Regions from separate parts of the Xanthomonas theicola genome, predicted to be linked through region 1. Evidence: predicted binding sites of a transcription regulator. Region 1 holds the regulator's gene; each other region holds the start of a gene.
The links. Region 1 encodes HrcA, which represses chaperone genes, less so after heat shock. Its sites were predicted from a motif close to TTNGCACTCNNNNNNNNNGAGTGCNAA; they were not measured.
Positions count from the first base shown of each region.

Region 1 (4,665 bases):
TGAGGGAAATGGCGCCGATGATACACTCCCGGCGGCCGCCACGACCCTCCTTAGAGGCAACTGGCGCTAAACCCGCTATGAATGGAGACGCCATGGAATCCCACGATCTGCGCAAAGTCGGCCTCAAGGTCACGCATCCGCGGATGCGCATCCTGGAGCTGCTCGAGCAGAAGTCGGCGCGCCACCATATGACCGCGGAAGAGATCTACCGGCAGTTGCTCGATCATGGCGACGAGATCGGCCTGGCCACGGTGTACCGGGTCCTGACCCAGTTCGAGGCGGCCGGGCTGGTGCTCAAGCACAATTTCGAGGGCGGCCAGGCGGTATACGAACTGGACCGCGGCGGCCACCACGACCACATGGTGGACGTGGACACCGGCAGCGTCATCGAGTTCGAGAGCGCCGAGATCGAGGAACTGCAGCGCAAGATCGCCGCCGCTCACGGCTACGAGCTGGAAGAGCACTCGCTGGTGCTGTACGTGCGCAGCAAGCGTCCGCTCGGCAAGAAGGGCTGAGCGCGCGCTGGGCCGTGCGCAGGGCCGGCACGCAGGCATCGCGACCTGCCTGGCGCTGCGCACCGGCCGGCCGTGCAGGCGGGGCTCGCACCCCCGGCGGGTCCGCCGGCCGCAATGTTCGTCGCTGTGCCGGTGGCGGTTGAAACCGCTCCTACAGGGGCGCCGGATCGATTGGCTTGCGCCCGGCCCGATCCGATTCGGCGCCCGCATGCGTCCTGCCGCGTTCGCCGCGGCTGGCGGTGCGCGCCCAGCCGGCCGGACGCGGCGCGGCAGCCGGTCCGGGCCTGGCCCGGTGCGCCTGCAGCGTCCTCAGCGGGCGCTCTGCAGCAGCCGCTTGGCGGCGGCGCGGGCTTCCCTGCTGACCTCGACCCCGCCCAGCATCCGCGCCAGTTCTTCCTCGCGCTGGCGCGGCGCCAGCAGTTCGACCGCGCTCTGGGTCATGCCCTCGACCGGCGCCTTGCTGACCCGGTAGTGCGCATGACCCTGCGCGGCGACCTGCGGCAGGTGGGTCACGCACAGCACCTGGCGCTGCTCGCCGAGTGCGCGCAGCTTCTTGCCGACGATGTCGGCGACCGCGCCGCCGATGCCCGAGTCCACTTCGTCGAACACCATGGTCGGCACCGCGTCCAGGCCCAGCGCGGCGACTTCGATCGCCAGCGAAATGCGCGACAGCTCGCCGCCGGAGGCGACCTTGCGCAGCGCGCGCGGCGGCTGCCCGGCGTTGGCCGCGACCAGGAACTCGACGCGCTCGGCGCCGGCCGGGTCGGGGCGCGCGGCCTCGTGCGGTTCCAGCTGGATCTCGAAGCGCCCGCCGCCCATGCCCAGTTCGCCGATCAGCGCGGTGGTGGCCTGCGACAACGCCCGCGCCGCGCGCGCGCGGGTGCCGCTGAGCGCGGCCGCGGCGTCGCGCCAGGCCTGCGTGGCACGGACGACCTCCGCATCGAGCGCGTCCAGCCGTTCGCCGGCGCCGCGCAGGCCCTCGACCTCGGCCAGCAGCGCGTCGCGGTGCTGGCCCAGCGTGTCCGCGGTGACCCGATGCTTGCGCGCCAGGTCGTGCAGCCGGCCGAGCTTGCGTTCCATGTCCTCGAATTGCGCAGGGTCCGCTTCCAGGTCGTCGCGGACCCGGTCGACCAGCGCCAGCGCCTCCTCCAGCTGGATCGTGGCGCTGTCGAGCAGCGCCTGGACCTCGGCCAGGCGCGGGTCGTACTCGCCGACCTTGCCGAGTTCGTGGCGGGTCTGCTGCAGCAGTTCCAGCACCGCCGGCGCCTCGTCGCCGTTGAGCCGCTGCGCCGCGCCCTCGCAGGCGCCGATCAGCGCCGAGGCGTGGGCCTGGCGGCGGTGGTTGGCGTCCAGCGCGGCGATCGCGGCCGGAGCGAGGTCCTCGCGCTGCAGTTCGGCCAGCTGGTGTTCGAGGAAGCCGATCCGGTCGGAGACGTCGCCCTGCGCCAGCAGCGTCTCGCGCTCGCCCAGCAGCGCCTGCCAGCGCGCGGCGGCGGCGCGCACCGCGGCGCGTTCGGTCTCGTTGCGGGCGTAGGCGTCGAGCAGGCCGAGCTGGCTGCCGCGCGACAGCAGCGCCTGGTGTTCGTGCTGGCCGTGGATCTCAACCAGGTGTCCGGCCAGTTCGGCCAGCTGTGACAAGGTCACCGGTCGGCCGTTGATCCAGGCGCGCGAACCGCCGTCGGCGCGGATCACCCGGCGCAGCTGGCATTGCGCCTCGTCGTCGAGCTCGTTCTCGCGCAGCCAGGCGCGCGCCGGGGCGGCGTCGGGCACGGCGAACTCGGCCGACAGTTCGGCGCGGTCGGCGCCGTGGCGGACCACCCCGCTGTCGGCGCGCAGCCCGGACAGGAAGCCGAGCGCGTCCACCATCAGCGACTTGCCGGCGCCGGTTTCGCCGGACACCACGGTCATGCCAGGGCCGAATTCCAGTTCGGTACCGCGCACGACGGCGAAATCCTTGATCGAGAGATGTCTGAGCATGGGGGTCGGAATCCGAGGCCGCGCAACGCTAGCACGCGCGGGCAGGTGGGCCAATGGCTTGCCAAGCCGGCATGCAGCCATTATCTAGTGTCCAGTCTCACGGGTTGATTCCATGCGCGCCTCTCCGGTCCATTCCTCGCTCGACCCGCGTGCCCGGCAGCTGCTGCGCACGCTGATCTCGCGCTATATCCGCGACGGCGAACCGGTCGGCTCGCAGACCCTGGCCCGCCACGCCGGGCTGGACGTGAGCCCGGCGACGATCCGCAACATCCTCGCCGACCTGGAGGACGCCGGCCTGCTCAGTTCGCCGCATACCTCGGCCGGGCGCATTCCCACCGCCACCGGCTACCGGGTGTTCGTCGACAGCCTGGTACAGATGCGCCCGCCGGGCGAGGGCGAGGTGGCGCGGCTGCGCGCGGAGATGGCCAGCGCCGCCGGCACCCAGGCGCTGCTCGGCAGCGCCTCGGAGCTGCTGTCGGCGATGACCCATTTCGTCGGCGTGGTCAGCGCGCCCAAGCGCGAGCAGTTCGCGTTCCGGCACATCGACTTCGTGCCGCTGGACGCGCGCCGCGTGCTGGCGATCCTGGTGTTCGCCGACAACGAGGTGCAGAACCGGGTCATCGAGCCGCGCAAGGCCTACGAGCCGGCCGAGCTGGAGCGCGTGGCCAATTACCTGAACGCGCATTTCGCCGGCCGTGCGCTGGCCGACATCCGCGCCAGCCTGGTGCGCGAGCTGCGCCACGCGCGCGACGAGATGGAGCTGCTGCTGGCGCACAGCGTGGAACTGGCCGAGCAGGCGCTGGCGCCGGCCGGCGACGACATGGTGCTGGCCGGGCAGACCAAGCTGATGGGTGTGCAGGACCTCTCGGACCTGGAGCGGCTGCGCGAGCTGTTCGAGATCTTCGCCAGCAAGCGCGAGATCCTGCAGCTGCTCGAGCGCACCATCCGCGCGCCGGGGGTGCGCATCTTCATCGGGGAGGAGACCGGGGTGGTGCCGCTGGAGAGCGTGTCGCTGGTCACCGCGCCCTACCTGGCCGGCGGCCGAGTGCTGGGCGTGCTGGGGGTGATCGGGCCCAAGCGCATGGACTACGACCGGGTGATCCCGCTGGTGCAGATCGCCGCCGACGTGCTGGGCGCGGCGCTGGACCCGACCCCGCCGGCGGAACGCTAGCCGGGCCTGGGGCAGGACGGGCATGGAGCCGCCGGCGCGCACCGTGCCGCCGCTGTGGCCAATCCCCAATCCCCAATCCCGAAGATGCAACACAGCATCTTGAATCCCCCCCGGACGCCCACATAGGTGGTGCGGTAGGGCGGGCGCACCTCCCGCCAGGGAACCGGAAATGAACCAAGACCACCCCGAATTCGATTCTGAACACCTGACCGAGGCCCAGCAACCGTCGACCGATCCGCTGCAGGCGCAGCTCGAGACGCTGCGCAGTGAACTGGCGCTGGTCAAGGCCGATGCGCTGCGCGAGCGCGCCGACCTGGAAAATCAGCGCAAGCGCATCGCCCGCGACGTCGAGCAGGCGCGCAGGTTCGCCAACGAGCGCCTGCTCGGCGACTTGCTGCCGGTGTTCGACAGCCTGGATGCCGGCCTGACCGCCGCCGGCAGTGCGCCCAGCCCGCTGCGCGACGGCCTGGAACTGACCTACAAGCAGTTGCTCAAGGTCGCCGCCGACAACGGCCTGACCCTGCTCGATCCGACCGGGCAGCCGTTCAATCCGGATCATCACCAGGCGATCAGCCAGGCCGAGGCCGAGGGCGTGGCCCCCGGGCACGTGGTGCAGGTGTTCCAGAAGGGGTACCTGCTCAACGAGCGTTTGCTGCGGCCGGCCCTGGTGGTAGTGGCCAAGCACGACTGAGCGCGCCGTGCGATCTGCGCCTGAATCGGGCGCGGCTGCAGCGGAACGCCAATTTGCGGCGATGGCTTGAATGAACTGCGGCCATCCCTATATCCGAACCAGACCCCCGGCAGCGGCCGGACACCAGAAATTTCAGGAGTCATTCCAATGGGCAAGATCATCGGCATCGACCTGGGCACGACCAACTCGTGCGTGGCGATCATGGACGGCGGCAAGGCCCGCGTCATCGAGAATTCCGAGGGCGACCGCACCACGCCTTCGATCGTCGCCTACACCAAGGACGGTGAAGTGCTGGTGGGCGCCTCGGCCAA
Region 1 is NZ_CP049017.1:2,431,729-2,436,393, reverse strand. Features, by position in the region: gene fur (ferric iron uptake transcriptional regulator) at 93-515, shown strand; gene recN (DNA repair protein RecN) at 825-2,492, opposite strand; gene hrcA (heat-inducible transcriptional repressor HrcA) at 2,605-3,663, shown strand; gene grpE (nucleotide exchange factor GrpE) at 3,833-4,354, shown strand; gene dnaK (molecular chaperone DnaK) at 4,502-4,665, shown strand, end outside.

Region 2 (4,665 bases), 1.0 Mb from region 1:
CGCGATCCGGTGACGACGACCTGACCCAGGTCGGTGGCGGCGGCCTTGGGCGCTGCGTCGTCGTCGGCGTCCTGCGCCAGCGCCTCGGGCGCGCCGTGCAGCGCCAGCACGATGCCGAGCGCGAGAGTGGTGAAGTGATGACGAAGCATGCGGATCTCCCTGCTGCAGGCTGGGGCGGAACGCCGACGGACGACGGCGTGGCGATGCGCGTCCTCGTCCTGTCGCCGGACAGGGCCTCCCCGGCGCTGCCGTTGCCCACAGCGCAGCCGTATGCATGCGATGGCATGGGCTGCGCTGCGCCGCATCGGCGCGCTCAAGGAATGACGAGCGTGCGAGCGCACAGATCCCCTGGCGCACTCGCCGACTTAACCTGCAATGCGGCGACAACGTTGTCAACACGCTGCCACGTCGCTCTTGTAGACGATGCCGCTTTATGCGATATTCTCCAGATTGAATGCCGATTTGCGCAGGGTCCGCACTGCATCGACACCGCGGCGGCCGCAACGCTGTGGACACATTGCGGAACACGGCGTTGTTGCGGGAGTTCTCGACCGTCGGATCCGATACCTACGGTTACCGCGATGAGGCCTACTTCTTCCTCAGATCAGGGCGGCCTTCCCCGGAGTTGGGTGAAGAACCAAAAAAAGAGCCCCGCATCGCTGCGGAGCTCCTTTCGGTTGCGTACTGCAGTCGGCTTGCGCCGGCTGGATCAGAAATCCATGCCGCCCATGCCGCCCATGCCGCCGCCCATGCCGCCAGCCGCGGCCGGCTCTTCCTTCTTCGGCGCTTCGGCCACCATCGCTTCGGTGGTGATCATCAAGCCGGCGATCGACGCGGCGTTCTGCAGCGCCGAACGGGTCACCTTGGTCGGGTCCAGGATGCCGAACTCGACCATGTCGCCGAACTCGCCGTTGGCGGCGTTGTAGCCGAAGTTGCCGGTGCCTTCCTTGACCCGGTTCAGGATCACGGACGGCTCTGCGCCGGCGTTGGTGACGATCTCGCGCAGCGGCGCTTCCATCGCGCGCAGCGCGATCTGGATGCCGTGGGTCTGATCTTCATTGGCGCCCTTCAGCTCGCCGATCGCGGTCAGCGCGCGCACCAGGGCCACGCCGCCGCCCGGGACCACGCCTTCTTCCACCGCCGCGCGGGTCGCGTGCAGGGCGTCTTCGACGCGCGCCTTCTTTTCCTTCATTTCGATTTCGGTCGAGGCGCCGACCTTGATCACCGCCACGCCGCCGGCCAGCTTGGCCACGCGCTCCTGCAGCTTCTCGCGGTCGTAGTCCGACGAGGTCTCTTCGATCTGCGCCTTGATCTGCTTGATGCGCGACTCGATGCCGGTGGTCTCGCCGGCGCCGTCGATGATGGTGGTGTTCTCCTTGGAGACCTGCACCTTCTTGGCGCGGCCCAGGTCCTTGATGGTCGCCTTCTCCAGCGCCAGGCCCACTTCCTCGGAGATCACGGTGCCGCCGGTTAGCACGGCCATGTCTTCCAGCATCGCCTTGCGACGGTCGCCGAAGCCCGGGGCCTTGACCGCCACGACCTTGACGATGCCGCGGATGGTGTTGACCACCAGGGTCGCCAGCGCTTCGCCCTCGACTTCCTCGGCCACGATCAGCAGCGGCTTGCCGGCCTTGGCCACGCCTTCCAGCACGGGCAGCAGGTCGCGTACGTTGGAGATCTTCTTGTCGTGCAGCAGGATGAACGGCTCGTCCAGGTCGGCCGACTGGCTCTGCTGGTTGTTGATGAAGTACGGCGACAGGTAGCCGCGGTCGAACTGCATGCCCTCGACCACGTCCAGCTCGTTGTCCAGGCCCGAGCCTTCCTCGACGGTGATGACGCCTTCCTTGCCAACCTTCTTCATCGCGTCGGCGATGATGTTGCCGATCGACTCGTCGGAGTTGGCCGAGATGGTGCCGACCTGGGCGATCGCCTTGTCGTCGGCGGTGGGCTTGCTGATCTTCTTCAGCTCGGCCACGGCGGCCACGACGGCCTTGTCGATGCCGCGCTTGAGGTCCATCGGGTTCATGCCGGCGGCGACCGCCTTGGACCCTTCGCGGATCAGCGCCTGCGCCAGCACGGTGGCAGTGGTGGTGCCGTCGCCGGCGTTGTCGGAGGTCTTGGACGCGACTTCCTTCACCATCTGCGCGCCCATGTTCTCGAACTTGTCGGCCAGTTCGATTTCCTTGGCGACGGAGACGCCGTCCTTGGTGATGGTCGGGGCGCCGAAGCTCTTCTCGAGCACGACGTTGCGGCCCTTCGGGCCCAGGGTGGCCTTGACGGCGTTGGCGAGGATGTTGACGCCGCGCACCATGCGCGAACGGGCGTCTTCACCGAAACGGATATCTTTGGCAGCCATGTGTGTACTCCGGGATTCGTAATTTGGGATTGGGGATTGGCTGGATGCGGAGTCCGGGGGAGATCGGGGACTGCGGAGCGGAAAGCGCCGCGCCTATCCCCAATTCCCACTCCCGAATCCGCGATCGGGACTTTCTTAGTCCACGATCGCCAGGATGTCGTCTTCGCGCAGCACCTTGTACTCGATGCCTTCGGACTTGTAGCTGGAGCCGGCGTACTGGCCGTAGATGACCTTGTCGCCGACCTTGACCGCCGGGGCGCGGACGCTGCCGTTGTCCAACGGCTTGCCAGCGCCGATGGCCACGATTTCGCCCTTGGTGGACTTCTCCTTGGCCGAATCCGGGATCACGATGCCGCCGGCGGAAATTTCATCGGCTTCGATCGGCTTGACTACGACGCGGTCGTGAAGCGGCTTGATGCTCATTGCGAGAGACCCTCTTTAAGTGATTGATTTGTCTTGGAAAGGCTGGCGATGTTAGCACTCGTCCATGACGACTGCCAGCAGCGCTCGCGAAAAAACCCGGTTCACCGGGATGCGCTTGTTATGGTGCTGGCCGGCGCCCTTTCAAGGGCTGGCCGCAAAAATTTTTCGCCCGGGCATGCCCGACCGAGTCGGGAACTGGTACCCCGATTCCGCAATGCGGTCATACAGGCAGGCTAGCCTCGCAGGACTCCCCTGGTGGGGGAGGGCCATCCGAAGGAGTTGTCGATGAAGCCATCTGCCGTTGCGCGGCCTCTCGCCTGTCTGCTGGCCCTGGCCGGCCACGCCCAGGCTGCCGTGTTCATCAACGAACTGCATTACGACGATGCCAGCGCCGCCGGCGATGCCGGCGAGGGCATGGAGATCGTCGCCACCGCCGGCGAGAGCCTGAGCGGTTATAAGGTGCATCTGTACAACGGCAGCAGCCCCGGCAGCGCCGTCGTCTACGCCACGACCTCGGTGCCGGCCGGCAGCCTGGTCAACTGCGGTGGGCAGGTGCGCATCGCCACGGTCGGCTATGCCAGCAACGGCGTGCAGAACGGTCCCAACGACGGCCTGGCGCTGGTCGACGGCAGCGGCAAGGTGGTGCAGTTCCTCAGTTACGAGGGCGCGATCACCGGCGGCGGCCCGGCCGCCGGAATGGACAGCCAGAACCTGCCGGTCAGCGAGAGCAACACCACCGCGGCGGGCACCTCGTTGCAACTGCGCGGCAACGGCAGCGCCGCGGCCGACTTCAACTGGGCCGGCAGCTCGGCCAGCAGCTTCGGCGCCTGCAACAGCGGCCAGACCTTCAGCGGCGGTGGCAACGCTGCGCCGTCGGTGGCTTCGACCACCCCGGCGCAGGGCGCCAGCAACTTCCCCGCCGCCGGCGACCTGGCGGTGAGCTTCAGCGAGGCGGTGACCCTGGCCAGCGGCGCGTTCGGGTTGAGCTGCAGCCAGTCCGGCACGGTGGCGCTGAGCTACCCCAGCAGCGGCACCCGGTTCGCGATCTCCAGCAACAGCGCACTGGCCGCCGGCGAGAGCTGCAGCCTGAGCATCCTGGCCGCGCGCGTGCGCGACGCCAGCGGCGCGCATCCGGCGCAGGACAGCAGCATCGCCTTCAGTGTCGCCAGCGGCAGCGGCGTCGGCAACTACTACGCGCGGGTCAACACCTCCAGCGCCAGCCAGTTGCGCTGCTCGCTGCACGAGACGATCAAGGGCCACACCGTGTACCCGTACAGCAGCCGCTCCGGCACCAGCACCTGGACCATCCTGGAGATCGCCGACGAGGACCCGAACAATAGCGGGCGCATCCTCGACGCCTACCGCAACCGCAGCTACGCCAAGGTCAGCGACCGCGCCGGCAGCGGCCGCGGGCTGAAGTACAACCGCGAGCACAGCTGGCCGAACTCGCTGGGCTTCGGCTCGGCCAGCGGCGACAAGGGCCTGCCCTACGCGCCGTACACCGACACGCACATGCTGTACCTGACCGACGCCATCTGGAATGCGGACCGCGGCAACAAGCCGTACGCGAACTGCGACAGCAACTGCGGCGAGCGCATCACCGAGGCCAACGCCGGCTTCGGCGGCGGCAGCGGCAGCTATCCGGGCAATTCCAACTGGGTACGCACCCCGGACGGCAACCGCGGCAGCTTCGAGGTGTGGAACCACCGCAAGGGCGACATGGCGCGTGCGGTGATGTACATGGCGATCCGCTACGAAGGCGGCACCGACGCGGCCACCGGGCAATCCGAGCCGGACCTGGAGCTGACCGACGACCGCAGCAAGATCGTGCAGACCTCGGCCTCGCCGGCCTACATGGGCCTGCTGTCGACGCTGATCGCGTGGAG
Region 2 is NZ_CP049017.1:3,442,283-3,446,947, reverse strand. Features, by position in the region: gene G4Q83_RS16040 (TonB-dependent receptor plug domain-containing protein) at 1-149, opposite strand, end outside; gene groL (chaperonin GroEL) at 710-2,356, opposite strand; gene G4Q83_RS16030 (co-chaperone GroES) at 2,492-2,779, opposite strand; gene G4Q83_RS16025 (endonuclease) at 3,065-4,665, shown strand, end outside.
Region 2: the regulator HrcA is predicted to act here: its motif matches at 2,831-2,857, upstream of G4Q83_RS16030 (co-chaperone GroES).

Region 3 (4,665 bases), 1.8 Mb from region 1:
GGCTTCGGCGGCAACGGCGCGCGTTTCGCCGAGTCGCAGGTGGCGCGTCGCTACGCGCTGCGCCACGCCGTGCCGGACGACGCGATCCTGGTCGAGACCGTTTCGCGCACCACCCGCCAGAACCTGATCGAGGCGCGCCGGCTGATGCGCGCCCACGGCCTGCACCGGGCGATCGTGGTCAGTGATCCGCTGCACATGGCGCGCGCGCTGCGGCTGTGCCGGGAACTGCGGATCGACGGGCTGGCGTCCTCGACCCCCAGCACCCGCTTCCGCAGCTTCCAGACCCGCTGGCGCTTCCTGCTGCAGGAGATCTATTTCTTCCACCGCGACCTGGTGGCGCCGGGCGCCTGAGCGGCGCGGGCGCCGTATCATGGGTGCCCCGTCTGGCGTGAGATGGTGGCGATGAAGATCGACGGGGCCGGTGAGCAAGGCCGTGCCATCGAACTGGTGCTGTCCTACTACGATGCGTTCGACCGCGGCGACTGGGCGGCCATGCTCGACAAGCTCAGCGACGCGGTGGCGCACGACCTCAACCAGGGCGCGCGCGATCGGCGGCAAGGACAGCTTCCCCGCGTTCCTGCAGCGGATGAACGCCAGCCACCGCGAGCAGCTGCGCGACATCGCGATGCTGGGCGGCTGCGCCGCCGCCGAGTATGCGGTGCACGGCGAGCACCAGCCTGCCGCCGGCGCGCGGGCAGACCTATGTGTCGCCGCGCGGGGCGTTCTTCGACATCCGCGACGGCAAGATCGTGCGGGTCAGCAACTATGCAACCTGCAGGACTGGATCGCCCAGCTCTCGGCCTGAGCGGCGGCGCACGGCGCGATGGTCGAGCGTGGGGCGGTCCGCAGCGCTTTCGACGCGCTGCTACCGCTAGTGTTCTGTCCCTGTAACAACTTTAGGGCACCTCTAAAAACCCCTGCCCCCTGTCAAAATCCACCTGAGCCGAGGAACGCGATGCCAAGCGAGCGCAGATGAATGACCCGATGGCGCTGTTGTCGCGGCACATCGACTTTACCGGGATTGCCAGAGCGGTGGATGCGAAATTGGGACTTGGCGCGAAGGCCAAGGGCGGTCGCCCGGCGTGGCCGGCGGAAGGGATGATGAGGGTATTGCTGCTGCAGCAGCTGTACAAGTTTTTCCGACGATGCGCTGGAGGGCCGGTTGCTGATCGGCGCAGCTTCATGCGGTTTATCGGCCTGGAGAACAGCGGCAAGGTGCCGGACGCCAAGACGACCTGGGTGTGGCGCGAACGCCTGAAGGAGAGGGCGGCGATGGGCGACAGCAGCGCGGCGATTGGCGGGCAGTTGGCACGAGCCGGTGACATCGCCGGCGGCGGTCAGGTCATCGACGCGAGCATCGTTAGCGCGCCGATCCAGCGCGACACACGCGAAGAGAACGAGCGCCTCAAGCAGGGTGAAGTTCCGCAGGATTGGAGCGATGCCCGGCGTACGCAAAAAGACGTGGATGCGCGCTGGACAAGCAGGCACGGCAAGTCGTTTTACGGCGACAAGCCTCACGCCAACACGAATCGGCGCTGGGGCTTGGTCCGTGTGCATGAGGTGAGCGGCGCGAACGTGCACGACAGCCAGCACTTCGAGGATTTGATCGAGGAGGCCAACACGGCACGGGGGATCCGAGCCGACAGCGCGCACGCTCACAAGGAGCGCGACGCCAGGCTGAAGGCCGCCGGCGATCGCGTGGACATCCACCAACAGGGGGTTGGCGGCAAGTCACTGTCCGAAGCGCGACAGCGTCGCAACCATCGCATTGCGAAGGATCGGGCATTCGTCGAGCACGCCTTGGCACGATTGGCGCAACAAGGCGGCAAGTGTTTGCGCACGATGGGGTTGGCACGGGCGAAGGGGGCGATCGGCTTGAAGGTCGCCAGCCACAACCTGATGCGCCTGGCGCGGCTGCAGGAAGCCGGAGCCATGCCTGCATGAGCGCGTGGCATGCCCAGATCGCGGTTGCCACCGCCGATCAAGGCGGCGATGGCTGCCGAAAGTTCCGTGCCGGGGCGAATCAACCCGCGTTGCGAGCCGAAAATTCATCAGGACGCATCAAAGGGTGGGGGTGTTCAGGCGCCCTTATTTCTATTGATCATCCTTTCCCCCAGAACCCATCAAGTCGCGCTTGCAAAAAAAGGCCCCTATTTCAATAAAGGCCTTTTTTAGGGTTCTTCTCCCAACCGAGTAGAACAGTACTGCAGTTGCTCACGCCACGAACAATGCCTTCATCTTCTTCAGCGCGCTGGCTTCGATCTGGCGAATGCGTTCGGCGGACACGCCGTACTCGTCGGCCAGCTCCTGCAGCGTGATCTTGCTGTCCGCGTCCAGCCAGCGGCGCTTGACGATGTCGCGCGACCGCGCATCGAGTTCGGCCAGACCTTCGCGCAGCAGCTGCAACTGGTTGTCCTCGCTGTCGGCGCGCTCATAGACCTGCGAAGGGTCTTCCTCGTTGGCCATCAGGTAGGCGGATGGCGACGGCGGGGCATGATCGTCGCCCTCGTCGGACGGCGCATCGAAGCCGATGTCGCGCCCGGACAGACGCGACTCCATCTCCAACACCTCGCGCTCGGACACGTTGAGGTCCTTGGCGACCGTGCTCACCTCCGCCGCGTTCATCCAGCCCAGGCGGGTCTTGGACTTGCGCAGGTTGAAGAACAGCTTGCGCTGCGCCTTGGTCGTGGCGACCTTGACGATGCGCCAGTTCTTCAGGATGTATTCGTGCATCTCGGCACGGATCCAGTGCACCGCAAAGCTGACCAGACGCACGCCCATTTCCGGGTCGAAGCGCTTGACCGCCTTCATCAGGCCGATGTTGCCTTCCTGGATCAGGTCGCCCAGCGGCAGGCCGTAGCCGTTGTAGCCGCGGGCGACATGGACCACGAAGCGCAGGTGGGAATGGACCAGTTCACGGGCCGCATCCAGGTCTTCCTGGTCGCGGTAGCGCATCGCCAGCTCGCGTTCCTCGTCGGACGTCAGCACCGGAATCTGGTGCACGGCGCCGATGTAGGCATCCAGCGAACCGAGCGGACTGGGGATCGGGAGGTTGTTGGCCACCAGCGCGGTGGCAGGGATGGTCTGGGTCATAGGGGCTCATCTTAGCAGTCAACTAACTGGACTGCTGGGTACAGTAAAAAGTTCCTGTGTTCCGTTAATGGAACATTCGCATCAGGAAATGGATTGCAACGGAAGCCACTGGAACGGTGGGCGGCATCACCGGATACGGACGCCGAACCTAACATTGGCCCCGCGAAATTTTCGTACACGCGCCGCGCCGCTGGGGCCGCCGTCGAACCGCGGTTCAGTCGCCACCCAGGGCCGGGTCCAGCAGCGCGCGCGGCGGCAGGCTCCAGTCGATCGGCTGGGCGCCGCGGCGGCGCAGGTAGTCGTTGGCGGCGGAGAAGTGCTTGCAGCCCAGGAAGCCGCGGTGCGCCGACAGCGGCGAGGGATGCGGCGCCTTCAGCACGCGGTGGCGGCGGGTGTCGATGACCTTGCCCTTGGCCTGGGCGTAGCTGCCCCACAACAGGAACACCAGGCCCTCGCGTTCGCGGTTCAAGGTCTCCACGACATGGTCGGTGAAACCCTCCCAGCCCTTGCCCTGGTGTGCGCCGGCGCGGCCTTCCTCCACCGTCAGCACTGCGTTGAGCAACAGCACCCCGCGCTGCGCCCAGGGCAGCAGGCAGCCATGGTCGGGACGGCGGATGCCCAGGTCGTCCTCGATCTCCTTGTAAATGTTCAGCAGCGACGGCGGCACCGGCACCCCGGGCAGCACCGAGAAACACAGCCCGTGCGCCTGGCCGAGGCCGTGGTAGGGGTCCTGGCCGAGGATCACCACCTCGACCCGATCGAACGGGGTCGCCTCGAACGCGGCGAAGATGCGCCGTCCGGGCGGGAACACGCGCGCGCCGGCGGCCTTGCGCTGACGCAGCAACGTGGCCAGTTCGCGCATCTGCGGGCGCAGCAGCCAGTCGCCGACCCGCGCCTTCCACGAAGGTTCCAGTTGCACCCGGGTCTCATCTTCGCTACTCATTGCAGGTCCGGCCACTCGCTCAGAAAGTCACGGCATTGTCGTCGAGCTTGGCCAGGCGCAGCTGGAACAGCACCTTGGTGACCAGCAGGCGCTCCTCGATCGGTTTCTGCACCAGGTCGTTGGCGCCGGCACGCAGCAGCGCGGACTGGTTGTGCGGATTGCTGTCGCCGGTCATCACCAGCACCGGCATGCGCCGCTTGCCGTAGGCGAAGTCGATGCGGATGCGCTGCACCACGTCGCACCCGTTCAGCTCGCCCTTGAGGGTGACGTCGGTCAGCACCAGGTCGATGCGGCGGGTGGTGCGACCCAGCGATTCGGCGGTCAGCAGCGCGAAGGCGTCCTCGGCCGCCAGCACGTGCACCACGTGCAGTTCCTGGCGCTCGAGCATGCGCTTGGTCGCCTCGGCCACCACACGGCTGTCCTCGACGTAGAGGATGGTGGCGCCGGCCACCGGCTGCGGTTGCACGTAGCCGCGGATGAAGGTCGCCAGCGCCTCGTGGCCCAGCGCCTTGTCGAAGTAGTCGGTCACGTATTCGGTGAAGCGGCGTTCGACAAGGTGCTGCTGGGCGTCGCCGGACACCACGATCACCGGCACATAGGCCTGGCCGACGGCCTCGCGCACGCTGCGT
Region 3 is NZ_CP049017.1:4,207,843-4,212,507, forward strand. Features, by position in the region: gene G4Q83_RS19725 (YdcF family protein) at 1-351, shown strand, start outside; partial or broken gene G4Q83_RS19730 (nuclear transport factor 2 family protein) at 403-805, shown strand; gene G4Q83_RS19735 (IS5 family transposase) at 985-1,944, shown strand; gene rpoH (RNA polymerase sigma factor RpoH) at 2,215-3,093, opposite strand; gene ung (uracil-DNA glycosylase) at 3,308-4,036, opposite strand; gene G4Q83_RS19750 (response regulator) at 4,056-4,665, opposite strand, start outside.
Region 3: the regulator HrcA is predicted to act here: its motif matches at 3,105-3,131, upstream of rpoH (RNA polymerase sigma factor RpoH).